One region of the Sedimentibacter sp. B4 genome, then DNA from elsewhere that is predicted to be linked to it. Evidence: riboswitches for the same ligand, from Rfam matches in the RefSeq annotation. Region 1 holds a riboswitch; each other region holds the start of a gene.
What was found. A riboswitch is a leader RNA that binds a small molecule or an ion and turns the genes downstream of it on or off. The one in region 1 is predicted to bind cyclic di-GMP.
Positions count from the first base shown of each region.

Region 2: linked by a shared signal. The riboswitch ahead of BN358_RS00465 (LPXTG cell wall anchor domain-containing protein) and the one ahead of BN358_RS02395 (hypothetical protein) in region 1 are both predicted to bind cyclic di-GMP.
Region 3: linked by a shared signal. The riboswitch ahead of BN358_RS16665 (transglutaminase family protein) and the one ahead of BN358_RS02395 (hypothetical protein) in region 1 are both predicted to bind cyclic di-GMP.

Region 1 is NZ_CANG01000011.1:12,243-21,637, reverse strand. Features, by position in the region: gene BN358_RS02415 (glycosyl hydrolase family 18 protein) at 1-95, opposite strand, end outside; gene BN358_RS02410 (glutamine synthetase III) at 278-2,368, opposite strand; gene BN358_RS02405 (glutamine synthetase family protein) at 2,663-3,982, shown strand; gene BN358_RS02400 (ANTAR domain-containing response regulator) at 4,018-4,587, shown strand; cyclic di-GMP riboswitch class I at 4,774-4,849, shown strand; gene BN358_RS02395 (hypothetical protein) at 4,907-5,290, shown strand; gene BN358_RS02390 (HD domain-containing phosphohydrolase) at 5,434-6,342, shown strand; gene gatB (Asp-tRNA(Asn)/Glu-tRNA(Gln) amidotransferase subunit GatB) at 6,401-7,819, opposite strand; gene gatA (Asp-tRNA(Asn)/Glu-tRNA(Gln) amidotransferase subunit GatA) at 7,816-9,276, opposite strand; gene BN358_RS02375 (aspartyl/glutamyl-tRNA amidotransferase subunit C) at 9,273-9,395, opposite strand, start outside.
Region 2 is NZ_CANG01000004.1:16,797-26,191, forward strand. Features, by position in the region: gene BN358_RS00450 (sigma-E processing peptidase SpoIIGA) at 1-782, opposite strand, end outside; gene BN358_RS00455 (FAD-dependent oxidoreductase) at 949-3,654, opposite strand; gene BN358_RS22120 (class D sortase) at 3,854-4,597, opposite strand; gene BN358_RS00465 (LPXTG cell wall anchor domain-containing protein) at 4,653-7,043, opposite strand; cyclic di-GMP riboswitch class I at 7,175-7,262, opposite strand; partial or broken gene BN358_RS00470 (S-layer homology domain-containing protein) at 7,455-9,395, opposite strand, start outside.
Region 3 is NZ_CANG01000935.1:1-6,785, forward strand. Features, by position in the region: partial or broken gene BN358_RS16650 (biotin/lipoyl-containing protein) at 1-360, shown strand; gene BN358_RS16655 (DNA-processing protein DprA) at 506-1,402, shown strand; tRNA gene BN358_RS16660 (tRNA-Leu) at 1,440-1,524, shown strand; cyclic di-GMP riboswitch class I at 1,747-1,833, shown strand; gene BN358_RS16665 (transglutaminase family protein) at 1,904-2,800, shown strand; gene BN358_RS16670 (type IV pilus twitching motility protein PilT) at 2,938-4,002, opposite strand; gene BN358_RS16675 (hypothetical protein) at 3,999-4,532, opposite strand; gene BN358_RS16680 (hypothetical protein) at 4,532-5,032, opposite strand; gene BN358_RS16685 (DUF4860 domain-containing protein) at 5,044-5,529, opposite strand; gene BN358_RS16690 (hypothetical protein) at 5,549-5,845, opposite strand; gene BN358_RS16695 (type II secretion system F family protein) at 5,863-6,785, opposite strand, start outside.

The DNA of each region.
Region 1 (9,395 bases):
AGTTCGTTATCCATGATTATTTTTTGCGGAGATACATTGTATTGTTTTGCTATGGAATAAATAGTATCTCCTGGCTGTACAACATGAATTATCATAATTTTGCTCCTTTCTTTTCATATTAGTATATGCACTGTTTTCCCAATTGCTTATATAAAAAAGTTGCTCAGAAGCTAGGTGCCTATATAAAAAGCACACTGCTATGCAGTGTGCTTTTATATAAACATCGGAATTAACTTATATCGTTCAGTGTAGTTCATTATTTCGGGAGGAATTTAAACTATACACTGAACAATATTTCTCCGTAAGTTGGGAAAGGCCAGTATTTTTTTGCTGTATTTGTTTCCAGTTCATCTATAACTGCTCTCATTTCTTGCATTGCAGCAAATATGCTGTTTCTGTAAAAATATGCGGTTTCTTCTACTCCATTGCAGTTTTTCACTTCAAGCAGCTTGTTTTCTAACAGCTCTGTCTTTGAATAAAGAGAGCCTGTAAGAAGTGAAAGCTTGTATATGAGAGATTTTTCTGTTTCACAGTCAACATCAATCATGAAAGCTTTTTTAGAGTTTGCGGTGTCTGACAGTTCCTTGATGTACGCTGTAACTGAAGGAATAAGATCTTTCTTTGCAATGTCAATCAATGTCAGGGCTTCAATGTTTATTTCCTTGCAGTATTCTTCAAGAACTATTTCAGTTCGTGAATAAATTTCTTTTCTGGAAAGTACGTTGAATTTTTCAAACAACGTTACACTTTTTTCACTGCTGAAGTACGGAATTGATTCAGGAGTTGACTTGAGGTTCAATAATCCTCTTTTTTCTGCTTCTACAACCCATTCATCAGTGTAGTTGTTGCCGTTGAAAATTATTCTTTTATGATTTTTAATTGTATCTTTAAGCAATTTATTAAGTTCAGCAGTGAAATCATCTGCTTTTTCTAAAACGTCTGCAAATATTGAAAGTTCATGTGCCACTATGGTATTCAGCACCATGTTTGGACCTGCAATGGACAGCTTTGAGCCAACCATTCTGAATTCAAATTTGTTGCCTGTGAATGCAAAAGGTGATGTTCTGTTTCTGTCGGTGGTGTCTTTAGGGAACACAGGAATTGCATCAACGCCTACTGCCATTTCTCGTTTGAATTCTTTGTCGTATGCAGTTTCCCCTTCAACAGACTCAAGAACAGAAGTGAGTTCATCTCCAAGGAATATTGAAATTATAGCAGGAGGAGCTTCGTTGCCTCCAAGTCTGTGATCGTTGCCTGCAGTTGAAACCGAAACCTTCAATAAATCCTGATATTCATCAACAGCTTTTATGACTGCGCAAAGGAACAATAAAAATCTTGCATTATCGTAAGGAGATGTTCCCGGCTCCAGAAGGTTTACTCCGTCATTTGTTGAAAGAGACCAGTTGTTGTGCTTGCCGCTTCCGTTAATTCCTGCAAATGGTTTTTCATGCAGCAGACAGAACATTCCGTGTTTATCTGCAATTCTTTTTAATGTTTCCATTGTAAGCTGATTGTGGTCGCATGCAATGTTTGTATTTGTAAATATAGGGGCAAGTTCATGCTGAGCAGGTGCTACTTCGTTGTGCTCTGTTCTTGCAAGAATTCCAAGTTTCCAGAGTTCGTTGTTCAGTTCTTTCATAAAAGCCGATACTCTTGGCTTTATTGCTCCAAAGTAATGGTCTTCAAGCTCCTGTCCTTTTGGAGGCTTTGCTCCGAAAAGAGTTCTTCCTGTAAATACTATATCTTTTCTTTTTTTGTAAACTTCCTTATCAATTAGGAAATATTCCTGTTCAGGTCCTACAGTAGTAATAACTCTTGTAGTTGTTGTGTCACCGAAAAGCTTCAATACTCTCAGTGCCTGTTCGTTTAGAGCTTCCATTGAACGAAGAAGAGGTGTTTTCTTGTCAAGCACTTCTCCGCCGTATGAACAGAATGCTGTTGGAATGCATAAAACAGAATCTTTTATAAAAGCGTAGGAAGTCGGATCCCATGCTGTATATCCTCTTGCTTCAAATGTGGATCTCAGTCCTCCTGAAGGAAAGCTTGATGCATCAGGTTCTCCCTTTATCAGCTCTTTACCTGAAAATTCCATAATAACTTTTCCATCAGATGTTGCAGATATGAAGCTGTCATGTTTTTCAGCTGTAATTCCAGTCATTGGCTGAAACCAGTGAGTGAAATGAGTTGTTCCTTTTTCAATGGCCCAGTCTTTCATTGCATTTGCCACTACATTGGCAACATTGATGTCCAGACTTTTGCCTTCCATTATTGTCTTTTTATATGCCTTGTATGTGTCTTTAGGCAGTCTTTCTTTCATTACGTCATCGTTAAATACCATGCTTCCGAAAATCTCTGAAATATTGCTCATAATTACCTCCGTATACAAAAAAGGCGCGTAGGTTTAAAAACCTAAGCGCCTTTGCTTATTATAGATGAATGATACATTATGGGATAGGCCTATGTCAAGAACTTTTTTTATTTTTATTTTTCACTCATAAATTGTAGTTTAAATGCATAAATTTTAAAAAGAACTTGACAAACGGTATCTCATATAATAAAATTTTTTCAACAAGAACAAAGGCGTTCATTGCAGCATTATTGTACTGGTAGACAATTGCGCTGCAGTGCGCTTTTTTTATAGTTATAATTTCGGAGGTGTAACATGAAATATACCATTGATGAAGTTTTGCAGTTTATAAGCGACAATGACGTAAAATTTGTACGTCTGTCTTTTTGTGACATATTTGGAACCATAAAAAATATTTCCATTTTGTCCGAGGAACTTCCAAGAGCATTTAAAAACGGCATTTCTTTTGACGCATCTTCAATACGGGGATTTTTAAACATAGAGGAGTCTGACCTTTTTTTGTATCCGGACCCATCCACACTGGCAATTCTGCCATGGAGGCCTCAGCAGGGAAGAGTTGTAAGATTCTATTGTGACATAAAATATCCCGACAAGACACCTTTTGAAGGTGACGGCAGAGCCATACTTTTAAAAGCAGTAAACAAAGCCCACGAAATGGGATACAAAATTGAAATAGGTTCAGAATGTGAATTTTATCTTTTTGAAGAAGATGAAAAAGGAAATCCAACTAAAATTCCTCAGGACAATGCAGGATACTTTGACGTAGCCCCTCTGGACAAGGGAGAAAACGTAAGAAGAGACATAAGTCTCACGTTAGAGCAAATGGGAATTCTTCCTGAATGCTCCCACCACGAACAGGGTCCCGGACAAAATGAAATTGACTTTAAATACAGCGATGCCATGTCAGCTGCAGACAACCTGGTCACATTTAAATCCGTCGTAAAAACCATTGCTCATTTAAACGGTCTTTATGCTTCTTTTATGCCTAAACCTTTGAAAGATTGCAGCGGAAGCGGACTTCATATCAATATATCTATTTTGAAAAACAATGAGAATATTTTCGACAACATAAAAAGAAGCAGTTCCAAAGAAGCTGAAAGTTTTATTGCAGGAATTTTAAACAGAATTAAAGAAATAACTGTTTTTTTAAATCCTATTACAAATTCCTACAACCGTTTTGGAAGCCATTCGGCTCCAAAATATGTAACATGGTCTTACCAGAACCGTTCTCAGCTTGTGCGAATACCTGCAGCGGAAGGAATATACTCTAGAATGGAACTTCGTTCTTCAGATCCAAGCTGCAATCCATACTATGCATTTGCACTGCTCATTTATGCCGGGCTTGAAGGAATAGAAAACAATATTGAACTGAAGAAGCCTTCAAATATAAATTTATACCAGGCATGTGAAGATGTTTTGAAAAATTACGACACAATCCCAGACACACTTGAAGAAGCTGTGAGAATTGCAGAAAAAAGTGAATTTGTGGCTAATTGTCTACCTTCAAAAACATTGAAAAAATACTTGTCCTTCAAGACTGATGAATGCATTTTGTGTGAAAAGTCTGGAAACAAGGAAGAATTTGAGCACAACACATACTTTTACACAATATAATATTTTTCCTATCAATGACAGGGGGTGGTGATTTCATGAACAGTGTGCTTGTTGTGTCAAGCTCCGACAAAGGAATAGAGCTTTTGTCGCAACTTTTGAACACTAATACTGTTTGCTCAACCGCAACGGCATCAAGCAGCGGTGAAGCAAGAAGAATGCTAAATAATTTTGAATATGACCTTGTAGTAATCAACGCTCCTTTAAAAGATGAATTTGGAGATAATCTTGCAGTTACTGTAACTGAAATCAGCGCTTCGGGAGTCATAATAGTTGTAAAAAGCGAAATTGCCGATGACATATCAGCTAAGGTTGAAGACAGCGGCGTATTGGTGGTTTCAAAACCAATAATTAAACAGGTTTTCTTTCAATCTCTCAAGCTTGCTCTGGCTTCAAAAAAAAGAATACTGGGTCTAAAAAACGAAAATATACATCTTCAGCAAAAAATTGAAGAAATAAGGCTTGTAACAAGAGCAAAATGCGTGCTCATACAATATCTCAACATGACTGAAAACCAAGCCCACCGCTACATAGAAAAGCAGGCAATGGACATGAGGACAACAAGAGATCAAATAGCACAGAATATACTGAAGACATACGAAACGTAAATACAATTAAGAATTAAGAGTTAAGAATTAAGAATCAAAAGAAAGACAATGTGCTAAGCTCACATTGTCTTATTTTATATTAAAATAAATATTTATATGGAATAGCAATAAAAATACATATATTCCAAATAATGTTTGATAATTTATTAATAATATGATATTATTATAGTAAATAAATTTAACTTCAACCGATAATGGCAAAGCTGACGAAAGTTAGCGACGCAAAGCTACAGGGCCTTTAAAATGGCAGCCAGCTACCGAAAGGGGTTTTTTTATTTCCTTCAAGGAGTAGGTTGAAGAATAATGGAGGTAAAGGGAAATGTACAAAAGATTAAAAAGGGTAGTATCAGTAACAATGATTATGATCAGCTTGTTAACGTTATTTGGACCTTCAGTATTTGCAGACGAAGTGACTGCAAGTGACATAATAATGAAAAGGGTTGATAAAACCAACGATTATGTCTTTAAGGCTGTGAAAGTCGCCGTAAAACAGGCGGAAATTGAAGTTCTCAAAGAAAACAAGAGCGAAGATTTGGATTTAATTGTTGATAAAATCATTGAAAAACTCCTTGAAAAGACAGAGTCAAAAGTTGATAAGTTAATTACAGATGCTGCCGCAGAAGGAATAGAAGTCACCAAGACATATGTTGAAGTAGTGATATATGACAGAATAATCCTGGTAGACCCGTGCTACGCACATTAATTTAAAAGTTAAGGAGGGAGCAATCTCTCCTTTTATTTTATTGACATACTCTCAGAGATGTTTTTTTAATTTAATATTTTATTATAATTTGAGATTTCTATTAACAAATAATATGCTATAATTATTTCTTAAGGAGTGAATTAATGGACGGATTATTTATTTATAAAGACAAGAAATATATTGATCAGGTTAGAGGGACTTCAATACTTAGCCTTCTCGCAAGAAATGATGACATGGAGATCATGTTATATGAATTCACGGCTGAGAGGCCAAACAGCATCACTCCGGGAAATACTGCTAATCTCATGGAGTTTTATTACATATTGGAAGGATCAATATTAATTGAAGACGGCAATAAGACAGTCAAAATGCAAAAAGGCGATTACTTTTACGTGCATGATATAAAAGAAACCGTGCCTTTCAGAACACTTACGGATACAAAAATATTGTATATAACGTCACAGCCTGTTTACAATTTATTATATACGTATACGGATGAATTAAGAAACTTGCTGGATAAATCTGAACAAAAGGATGTATATACTTATAATCACAGCAACAGGGTACAGGATTATTCAGTAAAAATTGCCAGCAAATTGGGGCTTTCAGGTGAAATCAATTATACCATTGCTCTGGCCTCACTTTTTCATGATGTGGGTAAATACTTCATTCCCGATGAAATATTAAATAAAGCCTCAAAACTAAGCGATGAGGAATTTAATTATATTAAAAAACACAGCACATACAGCTCTGAATTATTGCATGGAAAATTTATTGAGGACATATCCAAAATTGTTGAAGCACACCATGAAAGATTAGATGGATCAGGTTATCCTAAGGGGCTTAAGGGTGATGAAATCCGAATAGAAGCAAAAATAATAGCCGTAGCCGATTCCTATGATGCCATGACATCAGACAGAGCATATAGAAATGCCATGTCTCCGGAAGAGGCCATGAGTGAATTAAAGATTTGCATTGGAACATTTTATGATAAAGAAATAGTGCTTGCTTTAGAAAAGATTTTAATTGAAGAAAAAGTTCTAAACAATTGATTATATGTTAAATAGGAATTTGGGCAAGCCCAAATTCCTTTCCTTTAACTCTTAATTCTTAACTCTTAATTATTAATTCTTTCACTATTTCCGTGGCTTTAGCTGCATCTGCCTTGCCCTTTGTTTCCTTCATAATAAATCCTATTATAGAACCTATGGCCTTTTCCTTGCCGCTTTTGTATTCTTCTGCAGCCTTTTGATTGTTCCTTACTGCCTTTTCACATATAGCCCTTAAATCGCTTTCGTCAATTCCTTCCATATCGCTTTCAGAAACAAAGCTCATGACACCTTTTCCCGTATCAAGCATTTGCTCAAGCGCATTTCTTGCCATGTTTGAACTCAGCTTCTTGTTTTCAGTCAACAGCACAAGCTCGTTTAATTGTTCAGAAGAAACTTTGATTGAAAACTCTTCCTTTTCCATATCTGTGGACAGACGTCTGAATATCTGACCCAGAATGTAATTTGAAACAAGTTTCTTGTTTGTTACATTTTTGCATGAGTTTTCAAAATACTCTGCTATTTTTTTGTATTTTATCAAAAGTTCTGCATCATCCATGGGAAGAGCAAATTCTTCTGTAAAACGCTTTAATTTTTCTCCTGGAAGTTCCGGCAGAGAATTTTTAATGTTTTTTATTTCATCATCTGAAATTGAAATTGTAACAAGATCAGGATCCCTGAAATACCTGTAGTCATCGGCATCTTCCTTACCGCGCATGCTTTCTGTGATATTTTGTTCTGCATTGTATCTTCTGGTTTCCTGCTCCACACATCCGCCGTTTTCAAGGATGTCTACCTGTCTGTTAAATTCGTATTCCATTGCCTTAGCAATGAAGTTTAAGGAGTTCATGTTCTTGATTTCTGCTCTTGTTCCAAACTTTTCTTCTCCATTTTTCCTGATAGAAATGTTCACATCGCATCTTAAGGAACCTTCCTGCATCTTAACGTCAGAAACTCCTATATATTTCATAATGAGTCTTAGTTTTTCAATGTATTCAACTGCTTCATCTATGCTTCTTATGTCGGGCTCCGAAACTATTTCAATAAGAGGAACTCCTCCCCTGTTGTAGTCGATGTATGTGTCTCCTCTTTCATGTATTAACTTTCCTGCATCTTCTTCAATATGAATTCTTGTAATGTTTATGTTCTTGCCTGAAGACAATGTGATAAATCCATTTTCACACAGTGGTTTGTCGTACTGTGAAATCTGGTACGCCTTTGGAAGGTCAGGATACACGTAGTTTTTTCGGTCCATTTTTGAAATGTTTCTGATTTTGCAGTTTGTGGCAAGGCCTGCCTTCACTGCATATTCAACAACTGCCTTGTTTAATTTAGGAAGTGTCCCCGGAAGACCTATGCACACAGGACAGCAGTGTGTGTTAGGATCTCCGCCAAATTCTGTTGTGCACTGGCAGAATATTTTTGTCTTTGTTGAAAGCTCCACATGAGTTTCAAGTCCTGCTACCATTTCCCAGCTCATAGTCTCACCCCTGTTTCTAATTCTTTGAATATGTGGTTTTTAACTGCCTGCTCATATTGATATGCAGCATTTAGTATCTTTGCATCATCGAAGCTGTTTCCAATTATCTGCATCCCTATTGGAAGCCCTTTGTCATCAAAACCGCATGGTACAGATACTGCAGGAAGCCCTGCAATATTTACAGGAACAGTCAGTATGTCTGTCATGTATGTTTCAATAGGGTCCTTTTGAGTAAAGTTAAGTTCAAAAGCAGTCATGGGAACCGTTGGCGAAATAATGACGTCGCATTTTTTGAATGCATCCTTGAATGCATTCACCAGTGCCCCTCGAAGCTGTTGAGCCTTCTTGTAGTAAGCATCGTAGTATCCGGCGCTTAAGACGTATGTTCCAAGCATGATTCTTCTTTTGACTTCTTTGCCGAACCCTTCGCTTCTTGTCTTGCATATCATGTCATTTATGTCGTTATAGCTTGGAGTCCTGTAACCATAGCGTATGCCGTCATACCTTCCAAGGTTTGAGGAAGCTTCAGCACAGGCAAGTATATAGTAAACAGGAAGAGCATGTTTTAACTGAGGAATACTTATTGAAACTACTTCTGCCCCAAGAGATTCATATACTTTCACTGCACTTTCTACTGACTTTCTCACGTCATCTCTTATTCCTTCGAAATATTCTTTTGCTATTCCTATTTTCATTCCCTTGATGCTGTTTTTTAATGTATGTGTTGTTTTTATTTTGCTACCCTGTGAAGTTGCATCATTTTTATCGTAAAGGGATATGGCATCATAAACAATGGCAGCATCTTCAACTGTAGAAGTTATGGGTCCTATCTGATCGAGGCTTGAAGCATAGGCAATGAGACCGTATCTTGAAACAGTTCCATATGTAGGCTTAAGTCCAACAAGGCCGCAGAAACTTGCCGGCTGCCTTACTGAACCACCTGTATCTGAACCAAGACCGTACACTGCAATGTTTCCACCAACAGCTGCTGCTGCTCCTCCCGAACTTCCTCCTGCCACATGATTTTTGCTGTAAGGATTAAGAGCTCCTCCAAAGCAGGAAGTTTCGCAGGATGAACCCATGGCAAACTCATCCATGTTTGCTTTTCCAAGAAGGACAGCATTTTGATTTTTCAAAATATCCCACACTGTTGCATCGTATATGGGCACATATCCCTTTAGTATGTTTGAACAGCATGTTGTTTCAATATTTTTAGTGGATATGTTGTCTTTCAGAGTCATTGGTATTCCTTCAAGAGGAAGAAGAATTTCTCCCCTTGAAATTTTCTCATCAACATCTTTTGCTGTCTTCATGGCTGTTTCAGACGTAATGTTTACATACGCATTTAGTTTTTTGTTTTCTGCTTCAATTGACTTTATATATTTTTCCGTAAGCTCTGCGCATGATATTTCTTTATCTCTAAGGAGTTTTCCTATATAAGTTATTTTGCTCATCATATCCTCCCAGATCTTTTTTTCACCAGAAAGCAGCCTTGTTCTCCGCCGTCCCTGTTTTTAAGAATCAGTTCTCTGTCAAATGATTCCTGTACTACATCTTCATGAAATGCATTTGTTAT
Region 2 (9,395 bases), on a different contig from region 1:
ATTACTGCATCTGTCTTGACAATATTATTTTTATCATCTGTTATTTCAATATTATCAGGCACCAGGCAAATCATATTTTCGCCTATGCTGCTTATGGTGTTGTATTTAACAATCCTGAGATTAACATCGCTCTTCATGTTTAGCAGATTTTCGTAACTGTTTTTTTCATTCTTGCAGCAGATTAGTATTTCCTCATACAGTTCTTTGCTTAAAAGGTTCTTAATGCATTCCATATTTGCAACTATTACAGGTTTTCCGCTCATTGGTTCTGTAAGTTCGTTTCCAGTATCAATGTACGCCCTCAGTATTTTGCTTTTGTTGTTGACTGTTATTTCCACATTTCTCATGTAATTATGTTTCTCAATTTTGGCTTTTATTTCTTTAAAAAAGAAATGCAACGCTGCATAGCCCATAAAAATTGAGCATACAATTGCATTAACAGTCAACTTGTCATAGTCCAGATAGTACAAAGCGGTTATAATTCCAACCATCAAGAGTGATGTGATGTAAAAGGCTATTATAGCTCTTAAATTTGCTGCAATTCCTCTGGAATCATAAGCAATCATTACCATTAAAACCGAAACGCTGAACTTGACTATGAAATATGTCATAAATTCTCTGCCTATATATGCAGTCAAAATTACGTACACTGCACCAAGGACAGAGGAAATGATCAACCTCCTGTATATGATTGTTTTTTTTAAGAGTTTTCCTGTTATGAAAAGCAATATGAAATCAATCAAAAAATTTTCAGCGAAGATATATTCAACGTAATAAACCATCTCCACCTCGCAAAATGTAATAATATGATTGTCATAAATACACACTGCGTCAGTATTTTTGAGAAATCACATTATTCATTATAAAATACACTTTTAAAATATTTTGTCATAACATGTAATCAAAAATAAAAAAAAACGCGGAATAAATCCGCGAATTTTGTTTCTGCTATTTTAATTTTTCGGCCATTTCTTCCATGGTCTTTTTGTTTTCAAATCCCTGAATAAGGTCTACAGTCTGTGAAGTGTCACCGATTAGTATTCCTCCTGCAAGTATACCTTCCTTGAAATACATCTTCTTGTAATTTATGCCTTCATTTTTTTCAAATGTTTTGTATTCAGCATTAGGATCAGAACCTATGTCACCTATTGAAAATACGCTTGAACCAAAGGCGTTTAGAGTTGTGGAAGGAATTATTGTTTCATATTCGCTTCTTCCGCCTAAGACATTAATTCCTGCTGCTTTTCCCTGCTCAATTGCTTCACTCCATAACGCATAATTTATGCCGTTGTATTCAGCACAGTCCCCGCATGCATATATGTCTTTTGCAGCTGTTTCCATTTTGCTGTTAACAACAATGGCCCTTTTAATTTCAATGCCTGTTCCTTCTGCAATTTTTGTGTTTGCTTTGACTCCAGTAGATACTATTACAACTTCCGCATCCACAGTTTCACCGTTGTCCAGTAGTATTCCCTTAACCTTGTCATCGCCTAAGATTTCCTTTGTTCCTACACCCTTTAAAAATGTAACACCTGAATTTTCAACTATTTCTTCAAGTATTTTTGAAGCATCACCATCAAGCTGACGAGGAAGAATCCTGTCTGCCATTTCAATTACAGTAACCTTAAGTCCTAAATTCTTTAACTCATTGGCTGCTTCAAGTCCTAAAACACCGCCGCCTATAACAGCACCTGTTTTCTTGCCTTTTGAATATTCTTTTATGTCATTGCCATCCTTGGCATATCTTAGTGTGAATACGCCCTTCTTTTCTCTTCCTGCAAAAGGAGGCACAAACACTTCTGCTCCTGATGCAACTACGAGTTTAGTGTATTCAATCTTTTCTCCGCTTTCAAGTGTTACAGTTTTATTTTCTGAATCAATTGATGTAACTACTTTGTCAAGAATGAGATTAACTTTGTTTTCCTCAAGCCACTTGTCATCCTTTATAATCATCGATTCAACTGTTACTGTATCGTTTGACAGCATTTTAGAAAGCTGCGGCCTGTAGTATCCCTTCACATTCTCCTTAGAGATAATTGTAATGTCGCTTATTTTGTTTCTTTTCCTTATTTCAACACAAGCTGCCATTCCAGCACCGCTTGCACCTATGATTACTATTTTTTCATTGATGTCAGCATAATTTTCTTCAGCACCTTCGTCATCAACCTTTACAAAATATTCCGGTCCCACTCCGCATACAGGACATGCTTCAGGCGGATTTGTTCCTTCTATAATTTCACCGCATACTGTGCATTTCCATCTGAAAGTTTTTTGTTCATCACCGGCAACTGCTGCTTCATTTACCTTTGTTGATTTAATAGATTGTTCTTCTTCAATTTTTTCAAAATTTTCAGGTCCAACGCCGCACACAGGACACTTTGCAGGAGGCTCTTCACCTTCAACAACTGCTCCGCATACAATACATTTCCACTTTGCTTGAGTTTCTTTTTTTGCACTAGGATCAACAGCATATGCAAATTCCACACCGAAATTGTATGCTTCTTTTATTTGTTCCTCAGAAGGTTTAAATCGTATTCTCAGGCCTTCACCGAATGGCTTCAGTCTTATTTGCTTGATTCTTTGCATGATGTTTGGAACGGCTTCTCCGCTCCAGCCATATGAACCAAAAGCAGAAGCATGTTTTCCTTTGTAAATAGGAGCATACATTTTTATTAGAATACTCCATATGGGCTCCAATGCTTCGCCCACCATTGTAGGTGAACCAAACAGCACACCGTCTGCCCAGTATATTCTATCAAGCACTTTCTTTTCATCTTCATAAACCATATCATATAGTTCAGTCTTGATACCTGACTCTGAAATACCTTTTGCAATTTCTTCAGCCATTGATTTTGTGTAGCCGTATGCAGAAACATATGGAATCACAATTAGTCTTCCTTCAAATGGCTTCTTTTCTGTTGAATATTGTTTGGAAAGATTTATAATTTTCCATGGATCTTCATCAAGAACGGGACCGTGTCCTGTGCAGACCATGTCTATGTCAAGATTTTCAATTCTTTCAATTGCCTGAAGATAAAAAGATTTAAAAGGAGCAAGAATATTATCAAAATAATATTTGAATGCACCCATATAATCATCTTTGTTAACAACGGTGCTCTGCAGAACCGTGTCCAGAGAATAATGAGCTCCAAAAGCGTCACAAGTGAACAATGTCTTGTCTTCCTTCAAATAAGAAAACATTGAATCAGGCCAGTGCAGGAACTTTGCATCAATGAATTTAAATGTCTTGTCACCCAGTGATAATTCATCTCCATCCTTAACTGCAATGGATTTAAACTGAGTATTGCATATGTGATTCATGAATTCAATTGCTTGTTTTGAACCAACAACCTGAATGCCAGGGTTCATTTTAACAAGATTTTCAATTGAGCCCGAGTGGTCAGGTTCTGTATGATTTACTATTATGTAGTCCACATCTTGTGCTGATATATTTAATTCCTTTAACCTTTCCAGATAATCATCAAAACATTTCAATTTAACTGTTTCAATCAGCGCGATTTTTTCACTGCCTTTCACAACATATGAATTGTATGATGTGCCGAACTCAGTGCGCATAATTATGTCAAACACCTCAAGTTCAGGATCAAGGCTCCCCACCCAATAAATATTATCTTTTAATTTTAATGATTTCATTTTTCCTCCTCTTAACATTAAAGTTTTGCCAATTTTAATTATACCCCTCATTTTTAAATTCAAACTCATATTTTGACGAATACTGATTAATTCTTGTTATTATTTTAACCTCTTTTTATCTAAATGTAAACATTTTCCATAACCATCTAGCAAAATACAAGGCATAAAAATAAGCGGAGATTTTATGCTCCGCTTATGGCTATAACTGATTTTCTTTTTCTTCCAGCAATGAACCTCTTACAACTAATCTATCTGTATATGTACCGATGGGAGTGCATGTAATCATTGTTATAATAGAATCTGATGTTTTATCTAATACCCATGTGTCCTCCGGCTTCACTACAAATGATTCATAAATTACATAAGTATAAATGTTTTCATCTTTTTTTATAACAACTCTGTCGCCTGCTTCCAATTTATCAAGCTTTCTAAAAAAATGCCCATATACGTAATTTCTGTGTCCCAGCAATACACTATTGCCATCTTCGCCTGGCTGTACTGTTCCGGGATAATGTCCAACTGCATATTTTAAAGCACTGTCATCAGTACCTTCCAGTATTGCAGCACTTACATTGATTTTGGGTATTTCAATTATGCCACTGATTTCTTTATTTTCAAATAGTTTTACAAGATCAGGCTTTGAGTTTTCAACACCTTCGGGTTCTGTAATATTGTTTTCTTCAGAGTTATCATATTCTTTTGCTTCTTCGGTTTCAGGCACCTGCAAGTTAGCCCCAAGAATATCGTCCTCTGTTTCAACAAGTACATCATCTATTGATTCTTCAATTTCATTTGTACCCTGATTTTTAAGCGTACTAATATATTCATCATATTCATTCATTAATTTGTTTTGATAATATATGGTATTCACTTTTTGATACAGTGCAATTCCTATTATTATTAAGCCTGCTGTTATCAAAATTCGTGATAAATATTTTCTCATAAAAATCATCCTTTTTAAATAGGAGGAACTTTAACGTTCCTCCTTATTGCAATTGTTAACCTTGAACTTTATTTTTCTTATTTATGATTATACCAGCTATTATCATAAATAACCCAATAGCAGCTAAAATCCACGTGTTAAATACCGTTCCGGTATCAGGAAGTGTTCCTTTAGGAACAGCACTTTCCTCTATTGTTTCATCTTCAACAGGAACATCTGGGCTAGACGGCTCATCCGGCGCCTGTAATATTTCTCCTCTCGGAACATCCGGATCTTCTATTGGAATTAACTCCTCTTCTTCATCTTCGCCGTCATCTTCATCTTCTTCCTCTTCATCTTCATCATCCTCTTCGTCGTCAGGATCATTAACTCTTGTTACTGTTACAGATACATTAGCTAAAGCTGTTACTTCATTGTCATCATCATCAACAGCTTTTGCTACAACTGTATTTGGGTACGTTCCTATATCTGTATAAATCTTTGTGCCTGTCATGGCAATAGTTGATTCACCAGGTTCGAGATTTACATCATCAGGTAATTTTATTTTGCCTATTACATTATCTTCAACGCTTGTAACAGTTACCGGTACTGTTCCGATGTTTTTAACTATATATGTGTATGTGAACTGTCCGCCAGGCACTGCCATACTTGTTGGATTAGCTGTCTTTGTCACTGATATAATCGGTTTTGTGTCTGTTACGGTTACTGTAGCACTAGCTGTGTTGGTGACTTCCTCTTCACCATTGACAGCTTTGACAGTTACAATGTTTGTATAAACTCCATCATCTGTGTAAGTGTGCTTGCCTGTCATTGCTGCTGTTGATTCTCCAGGTGCAAGTTCAACATCTGATGGCAATGTTATCAATCCAATTACATCATCACTTACACTTTTTACTGTCACAGGTATATTACCATTATTTTTAACAACATACGTATATGTGAACTCTCCACCAGGCTCTGCCATAACAATAGGATCTGCTGTCTTTGTTACTATAATACTTGCATCTGAATTTGTTACTGTTACAAAAGCAACTGCTGTGGCTGAGGCTTCATTATCGTCATCATCTTCAGCTTTAGCTGTTACTGTATTAGAATAAGTACCTGGTTCAGTGTATGTTTTAACTCCTGTCATAGCTGTTGTTGATTCACCTGGAGCAAGTTCTACGTCTGCCGGCAATATTATGGTGCCTATTACATTATCTTCTACGCTTGTTACTGTCACCGGCACAATACCATTATTTTTAACCACATAAGTATATGTGAACACTCCGCCTGATTTAGGCAGACTCGTTGGGTTTGCCACCTTTGTCACTGTGATACTTGGTAATGTATCTGTTACAGTTACATTAGCAGAATCTGTATCAGTAATTGTATTATTTTTATTATCCTTTGCTGTTGCAATTACTGTATTTGTATACACTCCATCGTCTGTGTACGTATATTTGGCTGTCATTGCTGTTGTGGATTCTCCTGGAGCAAGTTCTACATCTGCAGGAAGTTCAATGGTACCTATTATGTCATCCACAACACTTGTCAATGTTACCGGAACTGTTCCAATATTCTTAACAACATATGTGTAAGTAAACTCTCCACCCGGCTCTGCCATTGTCAACGGACTAGCTGATTTAGTTACTTCAATTTTTCCATATACAGTCTCTGCTCCATCTTTAATCTGAAGTTGATTGTCTTGCGACTTGCTTCCTTTCCATTCGGAGCTGTATGGACCAAGCTTGTTGTGATAAGGTGACCCATGAATTTCGCTTGCACCCATGCCAAGGCCCCAGCCTTCTGGCCCTTCAACACCCATAGCTATATGAGAAGCATATATAATCATTACTTCATCAGCATCGCCTTCCCAACTGACTTTAAAGCCAAGAGTGCTGTCTTTATTTGAATTTCCGTCCAGCTGGTTATTCATGGTTATTGAAGCATCCGTGATTGGTTTATTGGAAAAAATATAGATTCTTCGTTCTCCGTTAGTATCCTCGTATGCATCTTCCTTTTCTGTAGCATAATTGTTTGTTGGTATAGGAATATATGTTACATTATCGTTCAGTCTTTCTATGTCTTCTTCATCAATGTCATACCATATCCATCCTTCATCCCATATCTGACCGGATGTTGACTCTGCCTGATCATAACCTACTATAAAGTCATAGGCATACTTTCCGCCTTTTGTAAACTGGTATTCGAAATCAACATAGTGTATTCCACTGCCTGTGGTAATATCATTCAATATAAGACGTTGTGGGACAGATCTGCCTTCTGCATATGTAGAATTGTTTCGGTTAAGATCTCCGTTTATCCATTTTTGATTGCCAGATTCATCTGCAAACTGTTTCCAATTTGAAGTCGTTGCCTGTGCTGTCAATGGTATTCCCAGCGTTATAAGCATTACAGATAATACTATCGCTAATATTCTTTTGTGGGTATTGATTTTTCTCATAATTTATTCTCCTTTCTAAATTTGAAAATCCCAATAAAATTGTTGCTTTGTTCTTTTAAACAAAAGCTAAAGATATATTTTCTTCTAACGTTATTTCTAAAATAAAAAAGCTGCAAAATAATTTTATATTAATTTGCAGCTGAACTATCATAGTAGTTTCATACATTAGACTTCATAGCTTTGCGTCACTATTTTTCAATAGTTTTGCCAATATTAAATTGTATTTAATTTATACCACAAAAAAGCAACTATAAACATTTTAAAAAATATTTCCCTTATTAATATGTTTTGTAAATAAATATGTTAATTTATAGAATATATTCTTTATTCTACATAATTTCAACTTGACTACAATATCTGAAAATTCAACAAAAAAACAACCACCATTAGTGGTTGTTTTTATTGTTATGCTTACGGCCAAACTTTATTAGCCTTTAATCCTGTCCAAAGCTCGTCACCGTCTTCTTCATATATATAATTGTGACTGTTGGTTGCTTCCATTACAGCTTCGAAGTACCATTTATCACTTGTACTATCCGGCCAGAACATTGCATCTGGATGTATATTTTCTTCCGGAACTGCTCTTTCCAATACATTGTTAATCAATGTCATTGCTTCAGCTCTTGTTATATCTTGTTCAGGTTTAAATGTTAAATCTGGATAACCTTTAATCCATCCCTTGATTTCAGAAGATGTTATATACTTTTCAGCCCAATGACCAAATATGTCTGTGAAATTACTTGTACTGCCTAGCTCTAGTTTATCGAACTTAGCCGCAATAGTTGCAAATTCTGCTCTGCTAATAGGATCTGACGGCTTAAATGTTCCATCAGGATAGCCTTTGATTATACCAGCATTGTATAATGTTGATATTGCACGATTTGACCATCCATGATTTTCTAAATCCGTAAATGGATTCGAATCGCTTAACAAATTGTTTCTGCTTTCATCTGTCAGCAGTCTGTAGAAAATCATTGCCACTTCTTCCCTGGTTATATTGTTAAGAGGTCTAACATCTCCCTCTGGATAACCAATTATGTACGCAAAGTGATCTAATTTTTCAAGGTCTGCCAACGGTACTTCTGGATCAGGAATATCTTCATCGTCGTCATCATCATCATCGTCCCTGTTTCTGTCATAGAACAAATCAAATGTAGTTGTTATTACATACTCAATTGCTGTTCCAGTAATTGCTGAACCTGAAGTGGTATCTATAACAACTGGTATTTCAATTGTATCAACTGTTTGATTGTAGTTTACATATGTATAACCAGAATCATAATGCAGCTGTACATAATTTGTTATGTTGCTTACAGTACCTTCACCTTCGGCTTCATATCTCTTGTTATAATTGTTTGTGTTGTAACCGGTTTCATACATCCAGTTAATCTTATAGAAATCAGATTCTATAACTTCATATTCTGAATAGTAAAAATCAATTACATTTCCGCTTGTTCCTAAAGTTATTGATTTTTCAGTTTGACCAACTTTGTTGTAATTTGCTATATCCTTTGCTACTTCAGTAACAAGAGTTCCATAAATACCAGACTTTGTTACAGTTGGTGCTACTGGCAAACCAGTACCCAATTCCAAATAGTTTATTGTATATTCGACTTTATCTATTGTGTTAATAACAGTAAAGCCATCTTCAACACTACCAGTTATACCAGGGGTATAGCCTTCAATATCAGATTCTGATAATCTGTATTCTGAGTAATCAACCTTGTTCCTAATCCAATAGTATTCAGGATTATATTCATATTTTGGTAACTTGAACGAATCCTGCCATTCATTTTCATCATTTAATATCAATGTGTGATTTGTTGGTTCACCATTGGCGTCAATCAAAGTTACTGTTACTTCATCTCCTTTAGGACCTTCCCATACCTTCGTTACCGGAACATTAATAGCTTCAACATTGTAAACTCTAAAGCCATCGCTCATTCCCCAATTTTCTACTTCTGTAATGTAATTATCCAGAGTAACCTCTTCAATTGTATAATTTGAATAATCTATTACATTATTGTTTCCATCATATTTCGGTAATACAAATCTTCCTGACCATTTATTATAATCATCTGGTTCTATCGTTATTGAAGCTGCCACATCACCATTTTCATCAATCAAATGTAATTCAATGCTTTCTGGCCTTTGAACAGATTGTACTCTAAACATTGGCTGTTCATATTGTGGCTCTTCTAAACCGTCAATCCAAATCTTAGCTACTGGTATCTCCACTGTTTCTGTTGTATAGTACAATCTCAAAACTGCTGATCCACCTGCAACAATTACTGCACTATTGACATCATCTGACGTGTAAATCCATCCAATGAATGTACCCTGGTAGTCATC
Region 3 (6,785 bases), on a different contig from region 1:
GCAGGACATGGTGGTTTCACATATGCTCCCGTACAACAATCACAAGCAGTACAGGCAACAGCCGCACCAGCAGCATCTGTACCGGCTCCAAAATCGCCGGAACCAAAGCCGGCACCAGCTCCCAAGACACCTGAATCACCTGTTTCAGGAGAGCTTTTGACAGCTCCTATGCCTGGTACAATTCTTGATATAAAGGTTACAGAAGGTCAGGCTGTAAAGGCAGGAGAACTTATTCTGATACTTGAAGCAATGAAAATGGAAAATGAAATTGTGTCTCCAAAGGATGGAGTTGTTAATAAAATCCATACTTCCAAGTCTTCAACAGTGAGCACGGGAGAGCCTTTAGTAACAATTGGATAAATAATTAAATTTTCTTAACTCTTCTTCCATAAAGAAGAGTTTTTTTTTGTTGAATATTGTGTTAAAATGTAGAAACGTATATAATGGTAACTTACTGGGAGAAGAAACAAACTTCCGATTTAAACTAATCACAAGGGGATCAAAGATGATAAGCAACGAAGATATAGTAAGGCTGCAGCTCGTTAATGGTTTAGGCAGAAAGACTATAAGCAAAATCCTGAAATTCATGGAAGCAAAGAAAGTTAATTTGACAAACTTTTCTGAAGTTGAAAAATTCATAAAAGACATGGGAATAAAAAAAATCAATATTGATTTGGAAAAAGTGGAAAGTGATGCTTCTGCTATATTTGAATGCTGCAAAAAAGCAAATATAAAAATCATTAGCATTTATGACAAGGAATATCCCAGAAAACTTCAACTGATTGAAGATAAACCATTAATTCTTTATGTGGACGGAAATGTTGAATTGCTCAATCATGACTACAATATAGCAATAGTAGGAACAAGGACTCCTTCTCAGGAAGGGTATGAAATAAGCTCCATATTTGCTGAAAAACTTGCAGAAGAAAAATGCTGCGTTGTAAGCGGATTTGCTTCAGGATGTGATGAAGCGGCACACAACGGCTGCCTTGCAGCAAAGGGCAGGACTATAGCCGTTATTCCTGCAGGTCATTTATATATTTTGAAAAACAACAAATCCATGTACAACATGATATTGATGAATGGCGGAACCATTGTGTCAGAACTTCCTCCAAATGCAAAAGCAGAAAAAAATGCATTCATAGACAGAAACAGAGTCATTGCTGCATTGTCTGAAGGAATCATAGTAATAGAGGGAGGACTTAAGGGAGGAACATCCCATACAGTGAAGTTCGCAAATGCATTCAACAAGCCTGTAGCATATACCACAAGCGTGTGCTCATGCATAGGACAAACCTCAATTTTTAACAATAACATCGAAGTAATAGACAGTTTTGAAAAACTTGTAAAATTCAAAAATAAATCTTGTAAAATAATGCTTGACAAAGCATGCTCACAGTAGTATAATCAATTTTGTTGTTGAGCAAACAACTGGTTGCGCGGATGTGGCGGAACTGGCAGACGCACTAGACTTAGGATCTAGCGCCTCACGGCGTGGGGGTTCGAACCCTCTCATCCGCACCAATTATGCGGTTCACCGCAATAAAGAAACCTCGTTTGAAACGAGTTTTTTTTATTGCCTGAAATAATGATTTATTAAGGAGAAACTATTAAAACTAAGAATTTTTCATTCTCAAAAATACAGAAATTAAGAAATACATATATTGATTGAAAATTGTAAGAACTGATATGTCAAAATTGGAAATATTTTGTTGACAATTATTATCCCAAGTGATATGATGAGCTTAATTAAATAGGCAAAATTTTCTAAAGAAAATGGCGCAAAGCTATAGGGTCTAACCCATGAAAATGGTATGACAGCCAGTTGCTGTACTCAGGTACATTTACTTAGTCTATTGCTTCGCATCATTGCGAATTTTTTTTATTTGCGGGGGACAAGCATATGAAAAAGTTAAAAAATATGAAATGCACAAAAAGAACCTTATTTATCCTGTTAATAATGCTGTTGTTGACTTCTTCAGCTTTTTGCTTCGGTGCAGACGGCATTTATAAAAGCACAAAATCAGAAATAGATGCTTCAGCTGCTCAAGAAGGTTATATTAAAGTTAAATATTTAAATCCTACGAATAAAAAGCTGAAGGTAATAATAGAAAAGGGCAAAGGAAAGTACACATACGACTTAAACGGAGAAGGAAACTACGACACCTATCCTCTTCAAATGGGAGATGGTACATACAGTGTGAAGGTTTTTGAAAATATAAGCGGAACGAAGTATGCTGCAAAACAGACCGTTTCAATTGAAGTAAAACTCAAGGACAAGAATTTGCCATTTCTTATGCCAAACCAGCTTGTGAACTTCACAAGAGAATCAGCAGCTGCAAAGAAGGCTGCTGAGCTTACAAAGGACTCAACAACAGATTTTGAAAAGCTGGATGCAATTTATGATTATGTTATTTCAAACATAGCATATGACAATGAAAAGGCTAAGACAGTTAAAAGCGGATATCTTCCAAATGTAGATGATATACTAACAAGCAACAAGGGAATATGCTTTGATTATGCTTCACTTATGGCGTCGATGCTTCGCTCTGAAGGAATACCGGCAAAACTGGTTACAGGATATTCTTCAAACTTAAGCGCATTCCATGCATGGAATGAAGTTTACACTGAAGAAACCGGATGGATAGTATTGAATGAAATGTATTTTGACGGTGAACAATGGAAGCTCATGGACAGCACAATAGCTTCATCAGCAAAACAATCCAACAGCCCGAGAGTGATGGAATATACAAATAAACTCATAGACAGCAAGTATTATACAAAACAATTTGAATATTAAAAAACCCCATTTAGGGTCAGAATAATGACAAACTTTTTTTCTCCAAATTGTAAGGGCGGATATTGTGTCCGCCCTTATTATTAAAAAAGAAATTTTAAATTAATAAAACCCCGAAAGGGGTTTTATTTTACCTTTAATTATTGCTTGTTGAGAAGCTTCAGCATAAGGTCAGGGTCTATGGAATGAAGCACAGCATTTTCCTTTGAGATTATTCCATTTTTGTATAACTCATAAATGCTTGTGTCCATGGATTTCATTCCCTTTCCTTCCGAGGAATAAATGACGCTGTTAAGCTGGTGGACCTTTGATTCTCTTATGAGGTTTGATACTGCATTTGTTGCAAGCATAACTTCAAAGGCAGCAGCTCTTCCACGTACAGGAGACGGAATCAAGTGCTGTGATATAACTGCCTGAAGCTGCATTGAAAGCTGAATTCTCACTTGCTGCTGCTGATTTGAAGGAAATACATCTATTATTCTGTCAATGGTGTTTGCAGCTCCCGTAGTGTGAAGTGTGGATAGAACCAGGTGCCCTGTTTCGGCAGCTGTCAGGGCTATTTCTATGGTTTCTAAATCTCTCATTTCTCCAATGAGCATTACATCCGGAGCCTGCCTCAACGAAGAGCGAAGTGAAGAAATATAGCTTTTGGAATCTGTTGATATTTCTCTCTGGCTCACAATTGATCTTTTGTGTTTGTGAATATATTCTATAGGATCTTCAAATGTCATGATGTGGCAGTTGCGTTCAGTGTTTATTTTGTCTATGAGGCAAGCAAGAGTTGTAGATTTTCCGCTTCCAGCAGGGCCTGTTATTAAAATAAGACCTTTTGTCTTGGAGTGAAGATTCATAACAACATCAGGAATTCCAAGCTTGACAGGATCCGGCAGCTCAAACAGCACAACCCTTATGACTGCAGCAAATGAATTTCTTTGCTTGTACGCACTAACTCTGAAGCGTCCAAGCTTCGGAAGAGAAAAAGAAAAGTCTACATCTCCTTCTGTTGACAGCTCATCAAGACTTTCCTGATTAGCAACCTTAAATATGTCATATATTATTCCATAAGTGTCATCGGCCGAAAGCTGAATGTCGTCATAAGACACAATGTCACCCATTATTTTAAAAGACAATGGCCTTCCGGCAATGATGAAAATATCGGATGCTTTTTTTTCTATAGCTAATTGAAATATATCAATGGTTTTCATTTAATTTCGATTCCTTCCCATAAATCATAATTTTCTTCTTCATAAACAGGCAGCTCTATGTTTGCAAGATTCCATGATGTGATTTTGTAATAAGGATCATTGTTTTTTTTGTCATAAAAAACTTCTAGACCAACGCTTATCTTTTGGTTCATTTCTCCTGAAGATTCATAATAAACAGTGAATTTTCCTTCTTCATAAACATAATCAACATCTTCAAATTCAGAAAGTTTTTTTGAAAGTGCGTCAAAGTATAGTTTGTCTTTGTCTGCTGCAGAATCTGCACTTATGTTTTCTTTTGCTTCCATCATTGCACTGTAAATATCTGAAAGAATTCTTTCTGCTTTGCTGCTTGTTTTATAATAATCTGATGATATTTTCTCGGTTTTAACTGCAAGTTTTAAATCAGAATGAGCAGTTGTAAATGAAAGGGTGGCAAAAATTGTGAGGCTTAAAACTACAAATATGGTGATGATTAAAGTTCCGCCCATTCCGACGGAAACATTGGATAATCTTTTGCTGTGGGTTTCCATCACTGCCTCCCTGATTCATGGGTTTGAAAAAACTTGCCGGTTTCAATAGAATAAACGGGACTTGTCAATTTGCCCTTGTCTACAAAGGGGTAGGGCTTTGATTTCTCTGCGGTTATTTTTATATCCATAAATTCACCATATTCCTTTTCATCAAGTGAGATAACAGTATTCAATATGTATTCCTGTTCTTCTTCGCTACAAGGATTCCAAGCCTTGTCGTAATAATTGGTGTAAATATCTGAACTTCCATCTTTAGCTTTTTTTTCATAGTTTTTTGCCAGGAATAAGACTGCCTGGTCTAAAGTATCGGCAGATCTAATCATTTCAGCATCCGACTGAACAAGCCATGAAGCAGCAACCTTGTCGTTAGTTTTTTCCTGCGTGTATTTTGCATAGGCAAAACAGTTAAGCATTATGACTCCAGCTATGGCAAAAATCAAGACTGACAAAATGATTTCCACAAGAGAAACTTCGAGATTGATGGACAATTTATTTTTCAATTGATCACCACCTAATTGTTTGAGTATAAGTTCAAAACCAGTTCTGAACTGTCAGCGCTGCTGCTTACAGCGAACTTATACAGATTATCCTTTATTTTAGTAATTTCAAGACTGTCACAATCAACAATCTTCATGCCTTCTTCGGGCAGAAATGTAGCGTTTTCGTCTGCGAACATCTCATAAATTGCATTGTCATAAAAATAAATCCATGTTTCATAATTTTCATCATCATAAGTTTCGTTTATTACAACAGCGTTATTGTTTTCATAATTTCTTATTTCAACAGTTCCTTGTTTGTCTGACTGACGAATTTTATTAGCTATGTAAGAAAGTGAAACCCGTATTTCATAATTGCTGTCTCTGTCCTCGTTGATGTTTGCATATATGTTTTTGCCTAAAACAATAATCATCACTGATAATATTACAATGATGAGAAAAAGTAGCATAATAAATACAAATTGAAAAGAAAACTGTTTTGAAAAGTTTTTTGAGTTCATAACAATCCTTTCACGATGATTATTTGTTGAAAACTTCAATTTCAGGCATGATGTTTGAAGCAAATACATTGTAACTTATTACGTATTTGTCGTGGTTCACAACCAACCCGTAATTTTCCTCCAGATATTCAATGTCGGGAGGATAGAAGCCTTCAATGGCGTAGCATTGTACTGCGCTTCTTGCAATGGCATCGGTGAGTATTTCATACATTTCATTATCACTGCCTTTTTGAGCGTTGTCTACAGACATGTATAAGAAAGCTGCAAAAATGAATACAATGGCAACAGATAATATTTTAAGCTTTAATTTTCTCACAGTATCATTCCTTTCTGCTATCCTATTGATGACATTATGTTCATCAAAGGGAGCATTACAGATATGAGGATAAAACCTATAACAACGCACAAAATTCCAACAAGCACCGGTTCAATCAGTGCAACTGAATTGCTTATTGCCTGATCTGCCTCGTTTTCATAAATATTTGTCAGCTTTTTCATCACAATGTCCATTTCGCCGGTGCGCTGACCCATGTTGAGCATCTGTATGTGCATGCTTGAAAACATAGAAAGCCCTGACAATGAATCAAGAAAATTTTCTCCCGAATTCATGGAAGTTTTGCATTCTTCAATTTTGTTTTTAAGTTCAGGCTCTTCGGTTACATCAAGGAGAATATCCATTGATGAATCTATATTCATACCGCTTGATAGAAGAAGAGACATGCTGGAAGCAAATCTGTACGCAGTGACTTTCTTCATTATTGACTTTGTAGGACCAAAAGAACTTAAAAATTTATTGAAGGACTTTTTGCCCCCTTTTGTCTTTGTAAGAACAAATATTGCTGCAATGAGCATAAGCACTGCAATTGTCGCAGCCATTGTGAATTTGCCTGCCATTATACCTGTAGAAAATGATATTAAAGCTGATGACTCTCCTGGCAGCTCTCCTCCAAGCTCCTTAATCATTCCTTCAAAAATAGGGAAGATCTTAGTTACAAGCAATATTATCACAAAAGACATCATAACAAAAAGCATGGACGGATAAAATACAGAGTTCCTGATTTTGGCCTTTATGAAATCTTCTCTGTCATAATATTCAGACAATGAAGTCATTACATCTTCTAGCCTGCCAGTTACACTTCCTATTTGACTCATGCTTATTATATATGTAGGAAAGTATTCTGAGTTTTCCATTGCTTTGTATAATGGTACCTTGTTTGAAAGTTCATCCAGAACAACACCAAGCGCATTTTTAACGT